Regions from separate parts of the Williamsia sp. SKLECPSW1 genome, predicted to be linked through region 2. Evidence: predicted binding sites of a transcription regulator. Region 2 holds the regulator's gene; the other holds the start of a gene.
What was found. Region 2 encodes LexA, which represses DNA repair genes until DNA is damaged. Its sites were predicted from a motif close to CGAACANNTGTTCG; they were not measured.
Positions count from the first base shown of each region.

Region 1: a site for LexA is predicted at 4,882-4,895, ahead of ACXVUM_RS20120 (SAV_6107 family HEPN domain-containing protein). Genes of this name have one in related genera too.

Region 1 covers NZ_JBTGLI010000003.1:156,946-164,368, reverse strand. Annotated here, with positions in the region: gene ACXVUM_RS20145 (glycosyltransferase) at 1-974, opposite strand, end outside; gene ACXVUM_RS20140 (LppM family (lipo)protein) at 979-1,716, opposite strand; gene ACXVUM_RS20135 (carotenoid biosynthesis protein) at 1,713-2,564, opposite strand; gene ACXVUM_RS20130 (phytoene desaturase family protein) at 2,561-4,210, opposite strand; gene ACXVUM_RS20125 (GNAT family N-acetyltransferase) at 4,246-4,827, opposite strand; gene ACXVUM_RS20120 (SAV_6107 family HEPN domain-containing protein) at 5,118-5,570, shown strand; gene ACXVUM_RS20115 (DUF3040 domain-containing protein) at 5,734-6,144, shown strand; gene mraZ (division/cell wall cluster transcriptional repressor MraZ) at 6,541-6,972, shown strand; gene rsmH (16S rRNA (cytosine(1402)-N(4))-methyltransferase RsmH) at 7,149-7,423, shown strand, end outside.
Region 2 covers NZ_JBTGLI010000002.1:494,874-502,296, forward strand. Annotated here, with positions in the region: gene hrpA (ATP-dependent RNA helicase HrpA) at 1-1,347, shown strand, start outside; gene nrdR (transcriptional regulator NrdR) at 1,318-1,812, opposite strand; gene ACXVUM_RS18175 (LysM peptidoglycan-binding domain-containing protein) at 2,017-2,562, opposite strand; gene lexA (transcriptional repressor LexA) at 2,736-3,440, shown strand; gene ACXVUM_RS18185 (SDR family NAD(P)-dependent oxidoreductase) at 3,512-4,402, shown strand; gene ACXVUM_RS18190 (putative PEP-binding protein) at 4,411-6,114, opposite strand; gene ACXVUM_RS18195 (DeoR/GlpR family DNA-binding transcription regulator) at 6,325-7,092, shown strand; gene ACXVUM_RS18200 (1-phosphofructokinase family hexose kinase) at 7,089-7,423, shown strand, end outside.

The sequences.
Region 1 (7,423 bases), on a different contig from region 2:
CGCGGCGACCGGATCACCGCCCATGTCGGTGCCGCCTGAGCCACGCCGGTGCCGACGACCCCCGCGAGTCCGGCAGGACGGCCGAACTCCGTTCCCAGCCACCGCAGATACCCCGCCGCCAGCGATCGGCCGTCGGTGTACATCCGGCACGTCACCTGATCGCGGCCATAGCGGATGACGGTGGCCAGACCCGCGTCGCGGACCGCACGCGCGAGGGCGAGGTCGTCGGCGGGCGAGCCGGCCACACACCGGTGACCTCCCACACGCCGGTGCACATCCGTCGGCATCAGGAGGAACTGTCCGTTGGCGAGGGCCGTCGCCGCGGACGGCCGGCGTTCGCTGAGTCGGATCGGGACCGTGGTCGACCACGACCAGCACGGCAACGGTTGCAGCAGGGTCTCCGTGGGCGATCCGGTGTCCTGACGCGGCCACAGGCTCAGCAGGCCGACCTGCCGTCCGGCGGGACGACGACGGTCCTCGTCCCGCAGCAGCGCGACCGCCGATGCGACGGCGTCCGGGCGCAGGCGGACGTCGGCGTCGACGAGGCACAGCCAGCCGGGTGCCGGTGGACGGGTGAGTCGCCCCCGCGTCATGCGTTCGATCGCCCATGCCTTGCCCGTCCAGCCCGGCGGGGGATCCCCCACGCCGTCGAGCACCTCGACGCGGGGGTCGTCACCCGCCGCGGCGCGGGCGAGCGGTCCTGTCCCGTCACGGGAGGCGTCGTCGAGGACGATCACCCGCAGCTCCCGTAGGCCGCGTTGCGCGCGCAGGTCGGCGACGACGTCGGCGATGTGGTCGGCCTCGTCGCGGGCGGGAACGCAGACGGTCACGGGCTCGTCCACCGGCCGACGGTCGGTGGCGGGTGCCGACAGCCCGCCGACGGTGGTGCGGTTGACCGCCGCGACGACGAGCTGCGCCAGCACGGGGCCGACGACCCAGGCGGGCGGTCCGGACCGGTCCGGCGACACTCGCACCGCTTCAGGAGTCGCGCGGCGGCGAGGTCACGCGGGGGGTGGTGTCCCGCGCGAGGTAGGCGACACCGCCGACGATGAGGACGACCGCGATCGTGATGCCGACGAGAAGCCACGTCCAGTCGTCGAATGCCGCCGTGCCCGGGTCCGGGTAGTCCGCCTCGGCGGACAGGTTGCCGGTGGTGCCGGGCTGCGGAGTCCACCGGACGGTGTCGTCGGCGATCTGCCGGCCGTTCGTCGCCGAGATCGACCCGGCGAAGCGCACGGTCAGCACGATGAGGTCGCGCCCCTCCGTCAGCGGTGTGAGGTCCGCCGAGGCGCGCAGCCGGACGACGTCACCGCTGCGCTTGGTCGTGAGCTGCATGCTCACCGACGAGTTGGGGTACGCCTCGAGCAACAGGTCGCCGAGTTGGTTGAACTGCCCGACGGGCAGGGCGCTGTAGGTGATGCGGGTTCCGCGGAAGCCGTCGGAGTCGTAGTCCTGCGCCACGACGTTGCCCGCCATCGACTGCGGCACCTCGATGCGCGGCACCCCGGACGAGGCGCCGGTCGCGCCGTTGGCGTCGCCCGACGACTTCTGCGCGACGACCAGATCGCCCCAGAGCCGGTCGCCGACGTAGGAGGAGCGGTCCATGCACGACGTGAGCGACCAGCAGGCACCCAGCAGGACGAGCGTCGCGATCAGGGCGCGGGCCAAGCGGGACCGGGCGTGGCGGACCGGACGTGGGTTCGGCGAGGACGTCACGCGGACATCGTGCCAGCCCGCGCCGCGTGTCGTCGCGGACGCGCCGCGACGACGACGGCGGGGAGCGCGAGCAGCCCCATCACGACGACCCCGTAGACGAGGCCGGGACGCAGATTCCCGTCGTGCAGCAGGAACGACTGCGCGACCGCCGAGCCGATCCACGTCCACAGCACCCAGATCAGTGGCACCACGGGCACCGAGCGGCCGACGTCGAGCGCGGGAGGTGTCCTGTCCCGACGGCACAGCTCGATGACCGTCATGGCGACGACACCGACGAGGGCCCAGCCGGCGAAGTTGGTCAACGGGATCTGCCGCATGCCGGGCAGCCCTGCGTCCGTGCTGTTCCACGCCCACAGCCCGTCGGCCACCATCTGCGGGTCCAGATACAGGTCCCAGCCGACGAGACCGACGGTCGCCAGCGCGACACGGGGCACGGCGCCGTCCGGGACGACGAGCGACGCGACGCGCCACACCGCCCACACCCCGATCAGCCACGCCGCGCTGATCCACAGGGGCACCCCGGCGACATGGGGCCACAGGCGGTCGTCGGCGTAGGCGTAGGAGCCGAACGGGAAGCCGGTGTGCGTCCCCGACCACTCCGCGGCGAAGGCGAGCACGGGGACACCGATCACCACGACGCCGCCGCGTCGTGGGCCGAGTGTGACGACGGCGTCGATCGCCATCGCCACGACGGCCGCCGCGAGCACGACGACGGTCACGGTGTCCCGCGTCCCGGGACCGGCCAGCGGGTAGGCGATCTGGGCGGCGATGGACACCCCGACGGCCAGCAGGGCGACGGTGGGCAGGGCGCCCCGGGACCGGATGGTCGGGGCGTCGGTGCGGGTCATCGACGTCCGCCGGTGCCGAGCACGCCGGGCAACGCGTCCGTGAGCACCGACCGCATCCGATCGAGGGTGCCCGTGCGCGACGACAGCACCGCCTGCGCGGCGATCGAACCCGACATGCCCGACACCCCGCCGCCCGGGTGGGTGGAGGCGCCGGCCAGGAAGAGTCCGTCGGCGCCGGGCACGGTGTGGCCCCCGAGGTCGGGGTGGGGCCGGAAGGCGAACATCTGGTCCGCCGACATGTCGACGTGCATGACGTTGCCGCCCACGAGACCGAGCTCGGACTCGAGCCGGTCGGGGGTCTGGGCGTACACGTGCTCGATGCTGTCGGCGAACCCCGGTGCCCACGATTCCATCTCGGCGACCACCGCGTCGGTGGCCTGCCGGCGCACCGAGTCCCAGGATCGTCCGCCGGAGAGTCGGTAGGGGTGCCACTGCGTCCACAGCGTGAGCATGTGCCGCCCCGGTGGTGCCAGCGTGGGGTCGATCGCCGAGAACCCCATCGGCAGCACCACGGGTCGCCGCGGGAGATCGCCGGCCCGTGCGTCACCGTGGGCGCGCGCGAGATGGCCGCGGTCGGTGACGAGGAGTCCCAGCCCGGAGTGCACGCCGTGCTCGGGGAGTCCGGCCGGAAGGTTCGCATACCTCGGCAACGCCGTGGTGCCGACGCGGATCGCGCTGCCCACACCGGGTCCCACGTCGATCCGCGACCGCCAGCGATCCAGGATCGCGCCGTTGTGTCCACCCTCGCGCAGCATCTCGAGTGTCGTGATGACGTGGCAGGCCGCGATCACCTGACGCGCGCTGTGCTCGACGCCGGCGGCCGTGCGGACGCGCCACCGGTCGCCGACGGGGCGGATCTCGACGGCGGCGTCACCGAGATGCACACTGCCGCCGTCGGATTCGAGCGACGAGATCAGCGCTGTGGTCAGGGCTCCGCTGCCACCGATCGCTCGACCGGGTGGGCCCGTGTGCATCAACGCCGCGATGCCGACCATCGGCGCCGTCCCGGGCTCGCTCATCGGCGGACCGGACTGCGCGCCGAACCATGCGAGGGCCGCCTTGAGCCGCTCGGAGTCGAACCAGCTGTCGAGCAGGGCGTCGCCCGACCGCAGGAACTCCTGTGCGAGCTCGGGTCCCGCGCTCCGTCCGGACCGGCCGTCGCGGGTGGGCATGCCCCAGAACGCCCGGACGAACGCCGCCGGGGCGGGCCGCGCGCCGAACATCCGCATGACCGCAGCCGACCGGGGCCCCCAGATCCCGACGAAGTCGCGGTAGGCCTGCGCGTCCCGCGTGCCACAGGACGCCTCGATGGAGGCGCAGGTGGCGTCGAGGTCGACCCGGAACACGATCGCGGGGGAGTCGCCGACCGCGGGCGCGAACGCCCAGGGGTCACAGTCGACGTAGCGCAGGCCGTGCCGCGCGAGGTCGAGACGCTCGACGATGCCCGTGTGCCGGATCATGATGTGCGCACTCGAGCCCCGGTCGACGCGGTAGCCCGGGAACCGCTCGACGGTGGACACCGCCCCGCCGGGGACCGTGTCGCGCTCCACCACGGCGACGTCGAGGCCGGAGCGTGCGAGCAGGGCCGCCGCGACCAGACCGTTGTGTCCTGCGCCGACCACGACGACGTCGTGCGAGCTGTGCATCACCCCATGGTGCCCGGTCTGCCGGGATGCGGGTCTCAGCGACCGGTGCGCAGGGGCAGCCGACGGCCGAGGACGGCGAACGGCCGCGGGTCGCCGGTGAAGCTGAAGTGCCGCAGGAGGTCGTCGAACCCCAGACGCCGATAGAGCCGCCACGCGCGGTTGTCGTCGCGGGGCACCTCGGGGGTCGAGAGCAGGACGCTGCTCTCGAGACGGTCGCGGAGCAGCCGGACGAGGACGCGCTCACCGAGTCCCGAGCCCTGGTGCCCGGGGTGGACGTGCAGTTCGGTCAGCTCGAAGTAGTCGCGGGTGATCTCGGTGATCTGGGGTGCGGTGAACCCGGCGTGCCGGAGGCCGGCGCAGAGCTGTTGGTTCCACCACTGGTCGGGGGCGCCGCGGTACCCGTATCCGATCGCCACGAGCTGCTGCGACCCGTCGGGTCCTGTCTCCACCGCGCCGACGGCCTGCCACCCGCTGCGCCGGGTGTGGTCGGACCACAGCGGTGCGCGATGGGTCTGGGTGCCGCGCGGGTACCCCATCGCGGCGACGTAGATGTCCAGCGCAGGCGGCAGCCAGGTGTCCATGTCGGCGACGGTCAGGTCGACGAGTCGCACGGGCACGGGTGTGGCGCCTCCTCTTGAGCACTGCGCGGCGGGTGGTTATATTGAATAGGTCGAACGGGTGTTCGAGTGCTCAACCTCCGCGACGAGTCATTTCGTACCCGACGACGTGCGGTCGGCTCGGCGGTGGACGAGGGAAGCGTCTGCCGCCGGGTCGATCCCCGGCGGTCACGGATTGTCGGTGGTGGCAGGTATCACCGTCTCTGCGAGGTCGGCACGGAACGCGCCGCGACGTCGCGGTGTTGTACCTGACACGAGACACGGCCGAGACCACCGGAGAGGGGAGAGCGATGACGACACGACGGTCGACACCCGATCCGAGGGCGTTGATGCGCGCACGCGATCTCCTGGTCCGCGCCGACACCATGGCCGTGCACGCCACCGACGTCGACGACACCGCCGAGCAACTGCGGGGCCTGTACCTCGCCGCCCTCCGCGCGGCCGGCGCGGCGCTGGCCGTCGGCGAGGGGTCGACGCGTCGCCGGGGGTCGTCCAGCGCCTGGGCGAGGCTGCCCGGCAGCGTCCCGGCGTTCACGCGATGGGCCACGTACTTCGCCGGCCTGTCCCGTCTCCGTGCCGACATCGAGCTCGGCGTCGTGCACGAGGTGCCCGCCGAGACGGTCACGACGACGCGTCGCGCCGTCGTCGATTTCCTCGCCGACGTCGAGGCACTCGTCGACGCCTGCGCGCGCGGCGATGTCGCGCCACAGCGGTGGTCGTCGCCGGACATGCGGACGGCGTGAGGTGTCTCGCCGTGTCCAGCGAGTAATGGTGGTCGCATCGCCGAACACCTCGTAGTATTGGCTCACTGGCCCGGGACGCGGGCCCGAGCCGCTCGGACACGCCACACGGGCGAGACGACTCGCAACGATTCCGGTCACCGGACGAGTGCTGTTAGGAGGGGCGGTGCCACTCTCGGAGCATGAGCAGCGGATGCTCGAACAGATCGAGAACGCGTTGTACGCCGAGGACCCGAAGTTCGCGTCGAACGTGCGTCGTCGTCGGTTCGGTGGGTCCGCGGCACGTCGTCGCCTCCAGGCGGCCGTGGTCTTCGTCATCGGTCTCGCGCTTCTCATCGGCGGTGTCGTCGTCGACGTGACCGTCGGCGGGTTCCCGATCCTCAGCCTCGTCGGATTCCTCGTCATGTTCGGCGCCGGCCTCCTCGCGCTCTGGGGTGCGGGTTCGTCGTCGTCGCAGTCGGAGGACTCGTCGTCCGGCTCCTCGGGCGGTACGGCCCGCCGTGGCCGCACCAAGTCGTCGCGGTCGTTCAGCGAGCGCATGGAAGAGCGGTTCAACCGCAGGTTCGACCAGGAGTGACCATCGCGCCTCGTCGGGGCTGATCCCGGCGAGCTCGCACAGGCCGCGTACCCATCCGGGTGCGCGGCCTTTTTCGTGACCCCACGTGGTCCGGTCACGCCGGTTCTGAGGCGGGTCCCCCGAATCCCCACTTTCTCCCACGTGCGCCCCCATCGGCCCTGTCGTGGGCGGGACGTTCTGCGCGACCTGGGCGTTTCGTCGCCCTCGGCCCGCCGCGCGGTCCGAGGTCCGCGATAGTGCCCCACCGGAACAACTGCAGTTCAGAGCATATTTTAAGCCGGTGTGTCGACTCGATGCGAAAGATTTTGGTGGCAAGTGGGGGAAAGTGGGGTAGAGTGGCTCGCGGAGGCAGGGAGTGCCGGACCCCCTCCTCCACCGGCGGGAGGTGTCGCGAACGTGTTCGTCGGCACCCACACGCACAAGTTGGACGAGAAGGGGCGGCTCACGTTGCCCGCGAAGTTCCGCGATCAACTGGCGGGAGGGATGTTGGTGACACGCGGTCAGGACCGGTGCCTCACGATCTACTCGCCGGAGAAGTTCGAGGAGATCGCGCTGCGTGCCGCAGCGGCGTCCAAGGTCGACGAGAAGGCGCGCATGTTCCAGCGCACCCTCATGTCGAGCACGGAGGAGATGGCCCCCGACGCTCAGGGGCGCATCACCCTCTCGGCAGAGCACCGGCGTTACGCCGGCCTGTCGAAGGTCTGCACGGTGATCGGCAACTTCGACAACGTGGAGGTCTGGGACGCCGAGGCCTGGGAGACCTACCAGGCGCAGCACGAGGAGAGCTACTCGCGCGGCGACAACCCGGCACTGGGATCGATCCTGTGACCACGGTCCCGCCACCGGAGACGACGGCGGGACGCACCGCGACCGCGAGCGGCGAGGCCAGGCCTTCGCCCGATCCGACCCTGACGCACTTCCCCAGCGCCAGGTGCGGACTCGGGCGGGGACCCGGCCTCACCGCCCCGGTCACGACCGGCCGCCGTCGCGAAAGGGTGTCGCGGATGTCCACCACCGGCGACCACGGGCACGTTCCCGTCATGGCCGAGCGCATGCTCGACCTCGTCACCCCGGCACTCACACGCGTCGACCCGGACGGGTCGGACTCCGTGTTCGTCGACGCGACGCTCGGTGCCGGCGGGCACTCCGAGCTGATCCTGCGGACCTTCCCCGCGGCACGGGTTGTCGCCCTCGACCGTGACAGCGCGGCGATCGCCGGAGCGCGGGAGCGCCTGGCGCCCTTCGCCGATCGCATCACCGTCGCCCACAGCCGCTACGA
Region 2 (7,423 bases):
TGGCAACAGGGCGAGGCGCGGTTGCGGCTGGTCTACCGGTTCTCCCCCGGCAGCACCCACGACGGCATCACCGTGCTGATCCCCCGAGAGCTGCTCCCCCGGATCCGCCCCGCCGGATTCGACTGGCTGGTACCGGGACTGCGCGACGACCTCGCGGTCGCCCTGGTCCGCACCCTGCCGAAGTCGGTGCGTCGGCGCCTCGGACCCGCTGCAGACGTCGGCCCGAGGGCGATGGCGGCGCTGACGCCGCGGAGCGAGCCGGTCGCGTCCGGACTGGCGCGCGAGATCACGCGCCTGACCGGAGTTCCCGTCGCCGCGGACGACTTCGACCCGTCTGCGCTGCCACCGCACCTCGCGGTGCGGTTCGCCACCGTCGACGACGACGGCGCCATCCTGACCGAGGCCGCATCACTCGCCGCGCTCCGCGAGACGACGACCCCGCCACGACGCCCGGGCGGCACGCCCGGCGCCACCGCCCGCACACCGGCCGCGCCGACCGTATCCACCTGGACGGCGCAGACGATCGGGGTCCTCGCGCCCGAGGTGACCGAGGTCGTCGCGGGACAGACCGTCACCAGTCACCCGGCGCTGCGGGTCGTCGACGGTGGCGTCACGACAGTCCTCGAGACGACACGCGCTGCGGCCCGCGCGTCGACCCGTCGGGCGATACTCCGCCTCCTCCAGCTGTCCATCCCGCCGCTCAAGCAGTCCGCGACAACGGATCTGCCGGTGGCGCATCGCCTCGCCCTGTCGCAGAGTCCCTACGCCACGCTGGACGCGCTGCTCGCCGACTGCACCCTCGCGGCCATCGTCGACGCGGCGGGATCCGTCGACGACATCCGGGATCCGGATGCCTACGCCGCCCTGCGCGCACGGGTCGCCGGCGTCGCGGGCCGGGACGCGCGCACCATCCTCGCCTCCACCGCGGATGCGATGACGCGTCTGCCGACGATCCATGCCGAACTCGCCCGCCTGGGCGACACCCGCGCGACCCGTGACGTCCGCGAGCAGCTTGCCGAGCTCGTCCACCCGGGGTTCGTCGTCGACACGCCGGCCGACCACCGCCCGCGGCTGAGCGCATACCTCGACGCGGTCGTCGTCCGCCTCCAACGGCTCCCCGCGTCGGCGGCGAAGGACGATCGCGGCATCGACATCGTCGAGAGGGTCGTCGACCACTGGGCGGTGACAGTCGCGCGGTGTTCACCGACACGGCGGGACGCGGTGAACGAGCAGGCGCACTGGCTCGTCGAGGAGTTGCGCGTGGGTGTGTTCGCAGAGCGGATCGGGACGGCGTTCCCGGTGTCGGAGAAACGGGTCCTACGGGCGATCGACGCCCTGGCCGCCTGAGCCGCTGCTCGCACCGACGTGGCCGGCCGCGCGCAGATCGTCGATCTCGCGCTGGAAGTCCTCGACGGACTCGAAGGAGCGGTAGACCGAGGCGAAGCGCAGGTAGGCGACCTCGTCGAGTTCGCGGAGAGGTGTGAGGATCGCCAGTCCCACCTCGTTGCTGGGGATCTCGGCCGAGCCCGACGCCCGCACGGCGTCCTCGACCTGTTGTGCGAGGAGTGCGAGACGGTCCTCGTCGACGGCGCGTCCCTGGCAGGCGCGGCGCACGCCGCGCATGACCTTCTCCCGGGAGAACGGCTCGGTGACCCCGTTGCGCTTGACCACGGCGAGCACGGCGCTCTCGACGGTGGTGAAGCGGCGGCCGCACTGGGAGCATGAGCGGCGCCGACGGATGGCCTGACCCTCGTCGGCCACACGGGAGTCCACGACACGCGTGTCCTCGTGGCGACAGAACGGGCAGTGCATCGCGACGTCCTCGGAAGTCGGCGGGCCGGCGGCGTGAGCAGGTGCCACGGTGCCGGGCGGACCGGGATGATCCGTACCGGCCGAGGATACCGGGGGCCGGGCGGACGCCGACGTGGTCGGGGCCGCGTCGGGCAGCAGGAGAGGCCACTCGACCGTCGACCCGAGCAGTGCGTACATCGTCACCGACCGAGGGGGACGGAGGTGTCAGTGGGCGTAGCGGGGTGCGAGCAGCGGTTGTCCCGGCGTGAGCGCCGATCCCCCCAGGTGGTTCAGCTCACGGATGTCGGCGACGACCTGCGAGACCGGGGCATCCGGCACGGTGCGTGCGGCCAGCGCGCTGAGCGACTCGCCGCCGCGGACGTGGACCACGCTGCTGCCGACCACGTCGGGCGTGTGCTCCGCGGTGATCATCGACCCGCCGACCACGACGGCCCACACCGCCACGGCGAGGGCGAGACCGGCGAGGAGCGCGGCACCCCACCCGACGTGGGCGGGACGGACGGTGCCGCCACGGCCCGACCCGTCGCGGCACGGGGTGCCGACCGGACGCGCGGAGACCGGGGTCCGGCGGTGCGGACGCGCCGTGGACGGGCGGACCGCCGGTGCGGCCGGTGCCACGGCGGCGACGCGACCACCGCGGTGGGACCGGGGATCCGCCGGGTGCCGACGGGCGGTGCGGGGGCCGGCGGGTGCGACGCGGGCGGACCCGCGGGCAGAGGTGACATCGGGGGCCATGAGGGTCGGGCTCATCGCGATCTCCTTCTCGATCAGGCGTTCGAAAGAACGTGTGTTCGAGTTCTACCACGGCACTCCGACAGGGTCGACACACCGTCGAACAAATGTTTGAAAGTCGTGACCCGGTGCACTACGGTCGGGCTACGAGCAGGACAGATGCACGGACGCGACACGAGCACACCGCCGTGATGCGCCGCCACTGCGAAGGAGAGGACACCGTGTCCGACACGACCATCACCCCCGGCGAGACGACCGCCCCCGCCGAGAGCGCACTGACCGAGCGACAGCTCGAGGTGCTGCGCGTCATCCGTGAGTCGGTCCGTGAGCGGGGGTATCCGCCGAGCATCCGTGAGATCGGCGACGCCGTCGGACTGACCTCGACCTCGTCGGTCGCCCACCAGCTGCGCACCCTGGAACGCAAGGGGTTCCTCAAGCGGGACCACAACCGCCCACGGGCGGTGAACGTCCAGGAGAACGATCCCGGCGACGGCGGCGACAGCGGGGCCACCCCGTTGCCGACGCCGACCTTCGTCCCCGTCCTGGGTCGGATCGCGGCCGGCGGGCCGATCCTGGCCGAGGAGGCCGTCGAGGACGTCTTCCCCCTCCCCCGCGAACTCGTCGGCGACGGAGCGTTGTTCCTGCTGCGCGTGGTCGGTGAGTCCATGATCGAGGCCGCCATCTGCGACGGCGACTGGGTCGTCGTCCGTCAGCAGAACGTCGCCGACAACGGTGAGATCGTCGCGGCCATGATCGACGGCGAGGCGACGGTGAAGACCTTCAAGCGCGCCGACGGCCACGTCTGGCTGATGCCGCACAACCCGCAGTTCGACCCCATCCCCGGTGACGACGCGGTGATCCTGGGCAAGGTCGTGACCGTCATGCGGAGGATCTGACCCGACCGCATGTCAGAATGCTGCGCGGGCCCGAGACCGGTCCGTCGACACACAGCAGATCGGACACCGACATGGCGCCCCTCCCCGCCCGCACACCTCCGCTGAGCCTCGACGGCGCAGTCGTGCTCGTCACCGGTGCGGCGGGAGGCATCGGACGCGCCACCGCCCGGGCCCTGTACGACCGCGGCGCCCGACTGGTCCTCGTGGACCTGGAGCTCACGGCCGTGCAGGACGCCGCGCGAGGCATGGACGACTCCAGGGTCGTCTCCCGCTCCGGCGACGTCACGGTCCGGTCCGACCTGGACGAGGCGGTCGCCGCGGCGATCGCACGATGGGGTCGGCTCGACGTCGCATTCGCCAACGCCGGCATCTCGAGCGGGGACACCGCCGACACCGTGGCGAGCGTCGCCGACGGCACGTTCGAGCGGGTGATCGCCGTGAACCTCACCGGGGTGTGGAACACGGTGCGTGCGGCGCTCCCCGCGGTGATCGAGGCGCGTGGACACGTGCTCGTCACCTCCTCGACCTACGCCTACCTGAACGGCATGGTGAACGCGCCCTACGCCGCGACGAAGGCAGCCGTCGAGCAGATCGGACGCGCCCTGCGCGTCGAACTGAGGCATCACGGGGCCACTGCCGGGGTGTTGTATCCGGGGTGGGTTCGGACGCCGATCGCCGATGTGGCGTTCGGGAAGGACTCGCTGGCAACAGATCTCGTCGCCCGCGCGTTCCCGGGTCCGCTACGGCGCCCGATCGATCCCGATCGCGTGGCGACCGCCGTCGCCGCGGGCATCGAGAGCAGGGCGCCACGGATCCAGGTGCCGCGCCGGTGGATCGGCGTCTCGGCGCTGCGGGGTGTCGTCAACCCGGTGTCCGACGCACTGCTCGCGCGCGACACGACGTTGTCCGCACTGGTGGCCCAGGTCGAGAACCGGTCGGGGCGCGTACGGTCTCACCGCTGAGTCGCGGGTCAGCCCTCGAGCGCAGTTGTCGCCGCGGCGCGCGCGTCGGCCGGATCGGCGGTGGCCAGCACGGCCCGGGCCGCTGCTCGGCAGGTCTCCAGTGTCACCCGCCCGAGAGCCGCACCGACCGCGGCCGCGGCCGTCGGGGCACTCGACAGCGACGTGACGCCCATCCCGACGAGGACGCAGGCGAGCAGCGGATCCGCGGCCGCCTCGCCGCACACCCCGACCGGCTTGCCGACCGCTGCGCCGGCGGCGGCCACCCGGTCGATGAGGGTCAGCACGGCGGGCTGCCACGGGTCGGTCAGCGTCGCCAGATCGGCGGACATGCGGTCCGCGGCCATCGTGTACTGCGTCAGGTCGTTCGTACCGATCGACACGAAGTCGACCTCGGCGAGGATCGCCGGGGCGAGCAGGGCCGCCGACGGGACCTCGATCATCACGCCCGCGACGAGACCGCGCTCGCGGACCTGCGCGGCGAACGCGCGTGCCTCGGCGGCGGTGGCGACCATGGGGGCCATCACCCAGGGTGTCGTGCCCGATCGACGCGCGGCCTCGGCGATCGCGTCGAGCTGGTTGTCGAGCAGGGCCGGGTGCAGCCGACCGACCCGTAGGCCCCGCACCCCGAGCGCCGGGTTGGCCTCCGTGCCGGAGTCGACGAACGCCAGTGGCTTGTCGGACCCGGCGTCCAGCGTTCGGATGACGATCTTCGCCGGCTCCGCCGCGGTCGCGAACGCATCGATGACCTCGCCGTAGAGCGCGGTCTGTTCCTCGACGGTGGGCTCCGACGCGCGGTCGAGGAAGGCGAGTTCGGTACGGAACAGGCCGACGCCGGTGACCGGGTGGTCGGTGGCCGAACGCGCGGATGCGCCGTCCTGGACATTGGCGAGGATCGCGACCTCGGTGCCGTCCGCGGTTCGACCGGGGCCGCTCCACCGCGCGATCTCGGCGGCGACACGACGGGAGTCCTCGACGGCCGCTGCCGCCGTGGCGTCGTCGGGCGAGACCGTGATGCGTCCGGTCGCACCGTCGACGAGGACCGTCGATCCCGCCGCGACACCCTCGAGGCCGGACACGGCCACGACGCAGGGGATCCCGAGTTGCCGGGCGATGATCGCCGTGTGGCTGGTGGGACCGCCGAGCCGTGTGACCAGTGCCGTCACCACCGCGGGATCGAGGCCGGAGGTGTCGGCGGGAGCGAGATCGTCGGCACACAGGACGACGGGGTGGTCGGGGCGGGCGATACCCGGCTCCGGCTCGCCCGCCAGTTCCGCGAGCACCCGGTCCCGGACGTCGTGCAGGTCGGTGACCCGCTCGGCCATCAGCCCACCGAGCTTGGTGAAGACGGCCGCGAACTGCTCGGTCGCCGCCACCGCTGCGTTCGGGGCGGGCTCACCCGCACGGATCGCCTGCTGCGCGGCACCCAGCCACCCCCGGTCCTCGGCGAGCGCCGCAGTCGCCGACAGCACCTCGGAGGCGACCCCCGTCGCCGCGGACGCGCGGGCACGCAGGCGGTCGGCGACAGTGGCCGCGGCCGCGACGAAACGCGCGCACTCGGCGTCGACGTCGGCCGGCGGCGTCCCCGGTCCGGGCAACTCCGGTCGCGCACCGGGCCACATCACCGGCGCGTACGCGACGCCCGCGACGACGGGGGTGCCCACGAGCGTGGTGTCGGCGTCCGGGGACGTGGTGGCGGTGCTGTACGCGGTCATGGGATTCACCTCTGGCTGGCGGGCGTGCTGGGGCGGACGCCTGTTGTCGACAGTGTCCCCGGCCTGAGCGGCCGGTTGCTGTGATTCAAATTACAAGAAATGCTTGACTTGTCAACACAGTCAAGCGTAAACAGAAGCGAACCAACACGCAGTACCCACAGAAATCCACATCGGATCTCGACACGGGTGTCAATGACGACAGGAGCCACGGTGTACGCCGAGGAGCGACAGCAGGCCATCGCCGACCAGGTGGCGAGCAACGGCCGCGCGTCGGTGACCGCGCTCGCACGCGAGTTCGCCGTCACCAGCGAGACGGTGCGCCGCGACCTCGCCGCGCTCGAGCGAGCCGGCGCCCTGCGCCGTGTCCACGGTGGCGCGGTGACCGTCGACGCCATCCGGCTCACCGAACTCGACGTCGCCGAGCGCGCCGACTCCCGACCCGACGAGAAGCTCCGCATCGGGGCGGCGGCGTGCCGCTTCATCCCCTCCGACGGAGGGAGTCTCGTCATCGACGCGGGGACCACCACCGTCCAGGCCGCGACCCGCCTCCCCCGCGACCGCGACCTCACCGTGTTCACCAACTCCTTGTCGGTGGCGTCGGCGGTCGCCGAGCACCCCGGGGCCGACCTGTACTTCCTGGGCGGCCGGGTTCGCGGGATCACCCAGGCGGCGGTCGGGTCAGCCCCGCTCACCACGCTCGCCGGCCTCCGCGTGGACGTCGCGATGATCGGTACGAACGGACTGACCGAGGACCACGGACTGTCGACGCCGGATCTCGAGGAGGCCGCGGTCAAGTCCGCGATGATCGCCGCCGCACAGCGGGTCGTCGTCCTCGCCGATTCCACCAAGATCGGTCGCGAGGACCTCCGCAGCTTCGCCCCGATCCACGCCATCGACGTACTCATCACCGACGACGGCATCGACCCCGAGTTCTCCGCTCGGCTGTCCGCCCTGGGTGTCGAGGTCGTGATCGCATGATCGTCACCGTCACGGCCAATCCCAGCCTGGACCGCACCGTGGTGCTGCCCGGTCCGCTCGAGCGCGGGGCGGTCGCCCGCGCGCTCGGCAGCCGCAGCGAACCGGGCGGCAAGGGGATCAACGTGTCCCGCGTCGCCCAGGTCGCGGGTGTCCCGACCACCGCGATCCTCCCGGCACCCGTCGGGGACCCGCTGCTGGTCGCACTCGACGGCGTCGGTCTGCCCTACCGCGCCGTCGACGTCGCGGACGAGGTGCGCACCAACATCACCGTCACCGAGCCCGACGGCACGACGACCAAGCTGAACCTCCCCGGCTCCGCGCTCGACGCGGC